4 regions of the Halomonas sp. G15 genome follow, and region 3 is predicted to be linked to each of the others. Evidence: riboswitches for the same ligand, from Rfam matches in the RefSeq annotation. Region 3 holds a riboswitch; each other region holds the start of a gene.

Region 1 (2,195 bases), on a different contig from region 3:
AGCTTCCAGTACACACGTCCTGCCTTTGCCATGCAGCAGGTCGATGCTATTTTGTCCATCCAAGTGGCCGCCCTTGAGTAACACCCAGTCTGCTCCCAATGCCTGAAGTGGTTCAAGCGCCAATCGCATTTCTTGCGTGGACTTGGGCTCGGACTGTTGCAGCAAATCACCGGCTTCCGGCAAATTGGGGGTGATCAGTGTGCAAAGCGGTATCAGCGTGTCACGAAGGACAGTCACCGCGTCGGGCGCCAACAGACGATCCCCGCTCTTTGCAACCATCACGGGATCGAGGACGATCGGGCATTGCGCACGCCCGCTCAAACGATCTGCGATGGCCACGGCTATCCCCGCGTTGGCCACCATGCCGATCTTGACTGCATCTACCCGAACATCATCGAACACCGCGTCGATCTGGTCGGCGATGAAATTGGGCTCCAGTGCTACGAAACTACGCACGCCTTGGGTGTTCTGCGCCACCGCGGCCGTGATGGCGCTCATGCCATAGGCACCTAATGCGGAAAATGTCTTCAGGTCTGCCTGGATGCCGGCGCCCCCTGTGGGATCGGTGCCAGCAATGCTCAGCACGTTAGCGATCATGAGTCGACTCCCGTGCGAAGCGATAGCGCGAGCCGGAAGGCGCGGCGAGCCACTGCGGCGATGTCGAAGCTCTGCGCCAATTCGGTCGAATCGAGATCCGCATCGGCGAACCAGCGCGCGTCCAGCGCGTCATCGCCGCCACGCGGCTCGCCGACGTGCCAGTCGAACAGCGTGGCAATGAGGATATAGTGCTGGTGCAGCACGTCGCCTTCGTCTGCCCGCTGGTCGAACACATTGACTGCATCGAACACCTGTACAGGTTTGCCCTGAACGCCGGTTTCTTCGAGCAGTTCGCGTTGCGCTGCGTCGGCGGCAGACTCTCCGAAACGGATCTTCCCGCCCGGAAACGCCCATCGCCCCGCGTCCGGCGGATTCGAGCGACGTATCAACAGAATGCGGTTCTCGCGGACCACGGCCGCAAGTGTCGCCACCACTGGCCGAGCCACGGCATGAGGATCGTTGGTCGAGGAAGACACGACGGCGGTTCCTTCATCAAAGGAGAGCCATCCAGCAGCAAGCGGCGAGCAGAAGAATATCCGTCCCTTCGCCGGTATGACCCGGATCAGGATCAAAGGGTAGCTGCGTTGTAAAACGCCTGGCAGTATCTCAGCCCGCTAGCCGGGGCCCCTTCGGTTCATTTGGTCGTTCCAGAGGAACGAGTCTTGTTAGTTTAGTGCATGCCAGCCAGCGCGCCCACTGCTAGGTGCCGAGGATCCGAGATAAGCGCTGTATTGGCGGTGGAGTCTGTCAAAGTTTGCTGCTTAATTAGTCACTTTTCTTACGGCATGCAAAAGGTCCATCGGGCTCATAATGTGACAGGAATTCCGGCGGCATGCCCTCCTTGGCAAACTCCGCGCGCAGAAGCTCCAGGGATCCGGGGTCTCGCTTCCCATAGGCCGCCAGCGCGAACAGTGACCGGGCTGTCTCGGGATTGTACCGCGCTTCTGTGAAGGCTTCGTTGATCGCCCTGACCACCTCCTTCCAGTTGTGAATAGGCTTCTGCTGTCGCTCCTTCACCGGCAGGCCGCTGTTGAAGCCGGCCTGCGATTCCGGCCAGAACAGCATCGCCTGCTCTCCGCGCGGGATTACGAGCTGCGATTCGACCATGGTGATGGCGGTGGCTGCCGCCTCCAGCATTTGCAGCTGCACCGCCGGTCCAGCGTAGGGACGCCATCGGTCTTGTCCAGCGCGTGGCGGCTGGCCACAGTGCTCCCAAACATAGCGAATGCTGCCGGTGAAGTGACCCCCTCCCGCAGTACGAGAGTGGGGTGTTCAGCTCATCCAGCACGGTGCGCAGCAACCGGAATCAGAGGCCGGCATGAACAAGGGCATAGAGATGCGTCGTCCCAGCCTCACCTTCGCCGAGGCAGAACGAAACGATAAGGCTTCAAAGATCCGCACTGCTGGGCAGGCAGTGATCGTCGGTAGTGGCGTTATACACACTTGATTAACATAGCTTTATTGAGGCCAAGAACTGCTCATGCTTTGGTTCATAATCAACCACATTAGCGAGTTGCTTGTGCTAGGGTATTTCCCCCTAACACCATGAGCACTCCCCCGCTGATGCGCTGGATAAGCCGAGAAGAATTGCCTTTTCT
Region 2 (2,195 bases), on a different contig from region 3:
GCCTGGAGGTGGGGGAACTCACCGACGAATGGGAGGCCCGCCTGGCGGATGCCGGTTTCACCCGCGATGACATCTGGGACATCGGCGCCATCGCCGCCTTCTTCGGCCTCTCCAACCGGCTGGTCACCCTGACCGGCACGCCGCCCAACGAGGAGTTCTATCTGATGGGGCGGGTGCCGCGAGAGAAGAAATAGGCTTTAGCGCGACAAGAATCGCTGATAACGCAGTTCCAGTGCCTCCTGGCTCGGCTTATCTCTAGCGTGTCTGGGGATGGAGATTCGCTGGCCGTCGAGCTGCTTCATGCTCTCAAGCAGAGGCCCATCCTGAGTCGAGAGCAGCTCATCATTCAGGTGGATGCGGTAGTTGGGGTCAATGCCGATCAAGTCAGCATCGTAAGCCCTATGATGCAGCCGGCTGAGGGATATGCCATTGCTCACTTCTGCGGTGCTGTCCTGATCGATGTCGGGAATAATATGTGCCGCCTCCAGTAGTTGTGGCACTGGCAGCCCCGTCATGGCGCAGCGGTTGGAATATGCCAGCATCACTCGCGCACGGAATTCAGCCTGATGAACCCGCGTTTTGGCTTCACGGATTACGTAGCGTTTCTCTATCTCATCCGTCCTGTAGGCGCCATGGTTTTCTGCGACATGGCGCATCTGGCCAATTCGGTCGTTCATGCTGACATGGCATAACTCTCTGGCCAGGTCCATGTTGTCGATGTAGCAGGGCCATAAAGGAAGGTAGCGGCCTGGAGCGACGCCCACTAGGTAGATGATCGGATCCTGTCGCTCGTAGCTGATTAAGAGCTGGCGATTCGCGGGCTTGGCTGTTCCTCCTGCCTCAAGCGAATACCAGAAGCCACCCTCGTCGCTATCACCATCGGAATAGATATTGATCCTGCCCTGCTTGGGGACCACGGTTTTGATACTCAGGATGCCATCTGGCATCTGCTTGGGTTTGAAGATGCCGATTGCTCTGCTGGCGATGAAGAAAGACTCCCCATCCAAGGGGACCGGCTGGGCAATGGCCTCCCAGGGCACATCATTCGAGTATTGTTGTGCGATGGCTTCAAGGCGCTGAAATGCTGCTTGGCGAAGACGAGTATCGATATTCAGCAAAGCTGGCTCCCCGCTCTATGCCGATAGTATCCACTCATACTAATCAAGAGGGGTGGCTTGTACACCGTTGCGCGTATTGAGCGCTGTGAAGATCCTCTGCGCCGACGAGTAGTTGAGCATGTCTCGCTGGTCCACTGGCAGGCAGGACTCTGTCTCGCTATGATGCTTCCGGTCACGCCTTGCCGCTGTGCGAGGCGTGACCTCACAATTCATTCACTTGTCGCCAGGGGAGTCCCGCCGCATCCGCGGGGGCTGAGAGGGCCAAGCGCCGACCCTGGAACCTGATCCGGTTCATACCGGCGGAGGAAGCGCGACATGCCCTACCTGACGTCTGCCGTGCTCGGCGCGGCGCTGCTGTGCTTTGCTTTCCTGGGCCTGCGGGCCCGCCGGGCCGATGGCCCCCTCGATGACTACGTGACCGCCCGCAATTCCCAGGGTGCCCAGGCCATCGGCCTGTCGTTCCTGGCCTCCGGCATGGGCGCCTGGATCCTCTTCGCGCCGCCGGAGATCGGCGCCTTCGTGGGGCCGGTGGCGTTGGCCGGCTATGCCATCGGCTCCTCGCTGCCCTTCATCGTGCTGGGGCTCTACGGCCCGGCGATCCGCCGCCACCTGCCGCAAGGCCGCAGCATCGGCGAGTTCGCCGAGGCCTGCTATGGCGCCGGGGTGCGCCGCTGGGTGGCCTTCGTCTCGGTGGCCTACATGGCGCTCTTCCTGGCCGCCGAGCTCACCGCCATCGGCGCCATCGCCGCCATCCTCTCGGATGTGCCGCCCGCGCTGGTGATCCTGGGGCTGGCGGTGGTCACCCTGGTCTATACCACCCTGGGCGGCCTGCGGGCGAGCCTAGCCACCGATCGCTGGCAGGCCTGGCTGCTGCTGGCCCTGCTGGTACTGGTGGGCGGCGTGGCCTGGTGGTGGCTGCCGCCGATGCCCGCCGAGGCGACGATGCCTTCCATTCCCGCCAGCAGTGCGCTCTCCGTGGCGCTGACCCTGGTGATCGCGGTGACCGCGGCCAACCTGTTCCACCAGGGCTACTGGCAGCGCATCTGGGCCGCCGAGAACGACCGCGCCCTGAGCCGC
Region 3 (2,195 bases):
GGATGCGCGCCTCGGCGAAGGCCGGTGACAGTGTGTAGAGGGCGCTTGCGAGCTCCAGCGACGACTGCAGCGAGATCGGCGAGCGATCCTCGCTCTCGATGGAGGTGGCGCCGATCACGAAGCGCCCGCCGGGCTTCGGGACCACGTAGAGCTGATAGCGTGGGTGCATCAGGCGAACCGGCCGGGAGAGGCGCACCTCGTCGGTATGCACATGCAGGGTCTCGCCGCGCACACCGCGCAGGGTGGGGTGGCGCGGCCTGGCGCCGTGGCCACGGCAGTCGATGACCAGGTCGAAGGCGCGTCGGCCGGCGGGCGTGGTCACTTCGCCGGGATGGGTCTCCACCGGGGTGTGGCCGTGACAGTCGCCGCCCAGGGCATGAATCGCCTCGAGCAGCCGGGTGAGCAGCTCGCGGTTGTCGAGATGGGCCTCGTCGGCGAGGAACAGGCCGTGGCGAAAGCCCGTCAGGCCGGGCTCCAGCGCATGGACGCCGGCGGCATCCAGTTCACGGTAGCCCGGGGGGGCGCCAAGGGCGTCGTCCAGGTCACGCCGGAACTGGGTCAGTTCGTTCTCGTCCTGGGGGTGGGCCACCACCAGGCTACCGTGCTGGTGCCACAGTTCCGGTGCCTCGAGTTCGGCGAGCCACTCGGGCCAGCGGGTCAGGGCCACCCGGCCCATGTCGTAGACGCAGCGCTCGCTGACCACGGTCTCGGCCAGGGGGGCGACCATGCCGGCGGCGGTCCAGGCCGCCGCCGGAGGGGTGTCGAGTGCGCCGGCGTCATACAGGGTGACGGCGTGGCCGTCGCGCAGCAGCCGCCAGGCGAGAAGGCGGCCGAGCAGACCGGCGCCGGCCACGGCAATGCGGCGTTGGGAAGGCGTGTTCATGGGGCTGGTATCCGGCGGTTGGCGGTGATGAGCAGGCCGGATGCGGGACAGGGGCGTGCAGCGATGCACGATCTTGTTCCCTCCGCAGGCATCAACCTGATCAGGTTCAACGGGTTCGGCCGTACCGATCTCAGCCCCCGAGTCCACCGCTTCGCGGCTACCGGGGCTCCCCGACAAGTGCTGTCAACATAACCAAAGAGGCCCGCCGACGCAATCGAGCGTCGGCGGGCCTCAGAATAGGGTCGGCGGTGGGCCGATCAGGCACAGTCGGCAGCACCCTCGCCGAACATGTCGAACAGCAGCTCGCGGCCCATGCCGGTGAGCACGAAGCGCCGCTGCTCATTCCAGGTAGCAGCCTCGCTGCTCTCGAGGATGCGCTGGCAGGCCGACCACTCGCGGCAGTCGCTCTCCAGCGTCTCCAGAGCATCGGGGTCGAGGCCACGATGGGGCACGGTGACGGTCTCGAGGACGTGGCCCTGACGGTAGAGCAGGGCGGCCATGTTGGAGAGGCACTGGCGCAGGCTGCGCTGCATGCCGAAGGTGTCGATCGAAGGGGTAGTCATGCGCCGCGTCTTCCCTGGTGGAATGTGCTGCGGCGCATTATACAACCTTGGTCGCACAAGACCAAGGTCTAATGAGTGCCGGCGTCAGTCGTCAACCTGGCCCAGCAGCAGGAACTCGATCAGCGCCTTCTGGGCGTGCAGGCGGTTGCCGGCCTCCTGCCAGACCACGGCTCGCGGGTCGTCGAGCAGGGTCTCGCTGATCTCCTCGCCGCGGTGGGCGGGCAGGCAGTGCAGGAAGAGCGCGTCGTCCTGCGCCCGATCCAGCAGCGCCTCGGTCACCTGGAAACCGGCGAAGGCCGCTTCCCGCTTTGCCTGCTCCTCCTCCTGTCCCATGGAGGCCCAGACGTCGGTGGTCACCAGGTCCGCACCGGAGACGGCCTCGGCGGGATCGCGCAGGATGGTGACACGGTCGCCCGCGGCCGCGAGGATATCCTGGCGCGGCTCATAGCCCTCGGGGCAGCAGATGCGCAGCCGGAAGTCGAACTGGCGGGCGGCATTGATCCAGGAGTGGCACATGTTGTTGCCGTCGCCGATCCACACCGCAGTCTTGCCACTCACACTGCCGCGCAGCTCGGTCCAGGTCATCACGTCGGCGAGCAGCTGGCAGGGGTGGTAGTCGTCGGTCAGGGCGTTGATCACCGGCACGCTGCTGGCGGCGGCGTACTCCTCGAGCCCGGCATGGGAGAAGGTGCGGATCATGACGATGTCAACCATCTCCGAGAGCACCCGGGCGGTGTCGCCGATGGGCT
Region 4 (2,195 bases), on a different contig from region 3:
TCCGGCATGCCGCAGATCGCCGAGATCACCGCCAGTCCGTCGGCACCGGCCTGGCGCGTCGCCGCCAGGTGCTCGACCTTGAGTCCGCCGATGGCCACGCTGGGCAGGGGGCTCGCCGCCACCAGGGTGGCCAGCCCCGCAAAGCCCAGCGGCTCGGCGTGGTCATGCTTGCTGGGAGTGGCGAATACCGGGCCGAGTCCCAGGTAGTCGAGGCGCTCGGCGTCGATGCGTGCCATCTGCGCCAGGGTCTGCACCGAGAGCCCCAGTATCGCCTGCTCGCCCAGAGCCGCTCGGGCCTCGGTAACCTCGCCATCATCCTGGCCGATATGCAGGCCGTCGGCACCGCTCTCCACCGCCACCGCCAGGCGGTCGTTGATGATCAACGGCACGCCGCTGCCGGCCAGCGCCGCCTTGAGCCGTCGCGCCTGGTCGATCATCTCGCCGTCCGATGCGTGCTTGTCGCGCAGCTGTATCATCGTGGCACCCCCGCGCACTGCGGCCACCGCGGTCTCCACCAGGCCGTGGTCGGCGCACAGGGCGGGGTCGGTGACGAGGTAGAGGGAGAGGTCAAGGCGCATCGGTCACCTCCAGGGTGGGCAGGGTGGCAAGCTGGTCGTGGTCGAGGGCGTAGAGGGCATCGAGGAAGGCCACGGCGAAGCTGCCGGGGCCGTTGGCGACCTCACCGGCGCGGCGTCCTGCCTCGCCGTAGCAGGCGAGTGCCGCCACGCTGGCCGCGAAGGGGTCCTTTGCGCCCACCAGGAAGGCGGCGACCACGCCGGTGAGCGCGCAGCCCAGGGTGGTGACCCGGGGCATCAGCGCATGGCCGCCCGGGATGCGGGCGAGGCGCTGGCCGTCGGTGACGAGGTCGACCTCGCCAGTCACCGCCACCACGGCATCAATGCGGCGTGCCAGGGCCACGGCGGCCTGCTCGGCGGCTTCGGTGGGATCGCTGCTGTCCACGCCGCGCCCACCGCTGCCCTGTTGCTCCAGGGCCAGGATCTCAGAGGCGTTGCCGCGGATCACCGTGGGGCGTCGCTCCAGCAGGCGCCTGCCCGTCTCGCGGCGGTAGGCGGTGGCACCCACCGCCACCGGGTCCAGCACCCAGGGCCTGCCCGCCAGCCGTGCGGCCTCGGCGGCCTCCTCCATGGCCTCGACCCAGAGGGGGGAGAGGGTGCCGATATTCACCGTCAGGGCATCGGCGAGGGCGGCGAACTCGGCGGCCTCCTCGCGGGCATGCACCATGGCCGGCGAGGCGCCCAGGGACAGCAGCACGTTGGCCATGGGGTTCATGGCCACCAGATTGGTGATGTTATGAATCAGGGGTGCGCGCTCGCGCAGGCGAGCGAGATGGGCGGCGGGGTCGATCGGGCCGCGGGTGGCGGTGGTCATCGTTCCTCCCGGGCGCGGGAGGTGCAGGCGGCGGGGCGGGCTGCACGACTCCCTACGCCGGCATGATCCGGGTCAGGTTCCAAGGGTGCGTCTCAGCCACGGCGAGTCCCGCGGCGCCCCTGTCGTCGAGCCACACTATCCACGTCCCGGGGAGGACTGTAAAGGCCGAGCAATGCCTCTGGCGAGGCGCTCGAGCAGCGAGGTTCATGCCATCACATGGAAGCCCGCCAGGGTAATCAGGCTGGCCAGTACCAGGCTGTTGACGGTGTCCCGTGCTTCCTCGTCTTGCCAGCGCTCGGGGGTGAGCAGGACGAGCGCCAGGGTGCCCAGGGCGGCGAGCCCCAGCGGCAGTTCGATGGGTTCCCAGCCGGCGGCCAGCACGCCCAGGGCCAGCAACGCCAGGCCGATGAGCAGCAGCGGCACGATGGCACGGTTCTCGGTGACGAGGGTGTCTGCGAGTGTCATTATCGGACTCCGGGTCATGGTGTTGCCTCGGGTTGCGGCGGTATCAGCATGCACCATGACTGTGGCGCGCCTTCCTTAAGGATTGCTTAAGGTGGCATGACCAGAGTGTGACGGCGCCGATCCCGGTACCTTTCCACCACCCGACAGGCCGTGTATCGCGGCTTGGTGTCGGGCCCTTTCATGATCGTGGTCATCACATGCTTGCATCCCTTCTCCATCGCTGGCGCTGGCTGGGCGCCTGGACCCTGGCCAACCTGCTGCTCGCCTGGCTGATCAGTCTGCGTTATCTCCCCTACATGGCTCCCGAGGGCGCCGAGCAGTGGGGCTACCTGCTGCTGGTG

Evidence for each region. Region 3 has a riboswitch for thiamine pyrophosphate ahead of thiO (glycine oxidase ThiO). Riboswitches for the same ligand answer to the same signal wherever they lie in the genome.
Region 1: another riboswitch for thiamine pyrophosphate. It lies ahead of LWH48_RS05730 (NUDIX hydrolase); the one in region 3 lies ahead of thiO (glycine oxidase ThiO).
Region 2: another riboswitch for thiamine pyrophosphate. It lies ahead of LWH48_RS03850 (sodium:solute symporter); the one in region 3 lies ahead of thiO (glycine oxidase ThiO).
Region 4: another riboswitch for thiamine pyrophosphate. It lies ahead of thiM (hydroxyethylthiazole kinase); the one in region 3 lies ahead of thiO (glycine oxidase ThiO).

The regions. Positions count from the first base shown of each region.
Region 1 is NZ_JAJSPA010000008.1:10,867-13,061, reverse strand. Features, by position in the region: gene thiD (bifunctional hydroxymethylpyrimidine kinase/phosphomethylpyrimidine kinase) at 1-597, opposite strand, end outside; gene LWH48_RS05730 (NUDIX hydrolase) at 594-1,073, opposite strand; TPP riboswitch at 1,120-1,237, opposite strand; gene LWH48_RS05725 (hypothetical protein) at 1,363-1,746, opposite strand; gene LWH48_RS05720 (LysE family translocator) at 2,103-2,195, opposite strand, start outside.
Region 2 is NZ_JAJSPA010000004.1:114,505-116,699, forward strand. Features, by position in the region: gene LWH48_RS03840 (peroxidase-related enzyme) at 1-194, shown strand, start outside; gene LWH48_RS03845 (HNH endonuclease) at 198-1,118, opposite strand; TPP riboswitch at 1,334-1,444, shown strand; gene LWH48_RS03850 (sodium:solute symporter) at 1,434-2,195, shown strand, end outside.
Region 3 is NZ_JAJSPA010000002.1:213,680-215,874, forward strand. Features, by position in the region: gene thiO (glycine oxidase ThiO) at 1-883, opposite strand, end outside; TPP riboswitch at 944-1,066, opposite strand; gene LWH48_RS02540 (hypothetical protein) at 1,141-1,446, opposite strand; gene argF (ornithine carbamoyltransferase) at 1,531-2,195, opposite strand, start outside.
Region 4 is NZ_JAJSPA010000049.1:15,732-17,926, reverse strand. Features, by position in the region: gene thiE (thiamine phosphate synthase) at 1-578, opposite strand, end outside; gene thiM (hydroxyethylthiazole kinase) at 568-1,389, opposite strand; TPP riboswitch at 1,422-1,520, opposite strand; gene LWH48_RS16395 (hypothetical protein) at 1,594-1,854, opposite strand; gene LWH48_RS16390 (DUF3413 domain-containing protein) at 2,052-2,195, shown strand, end outside.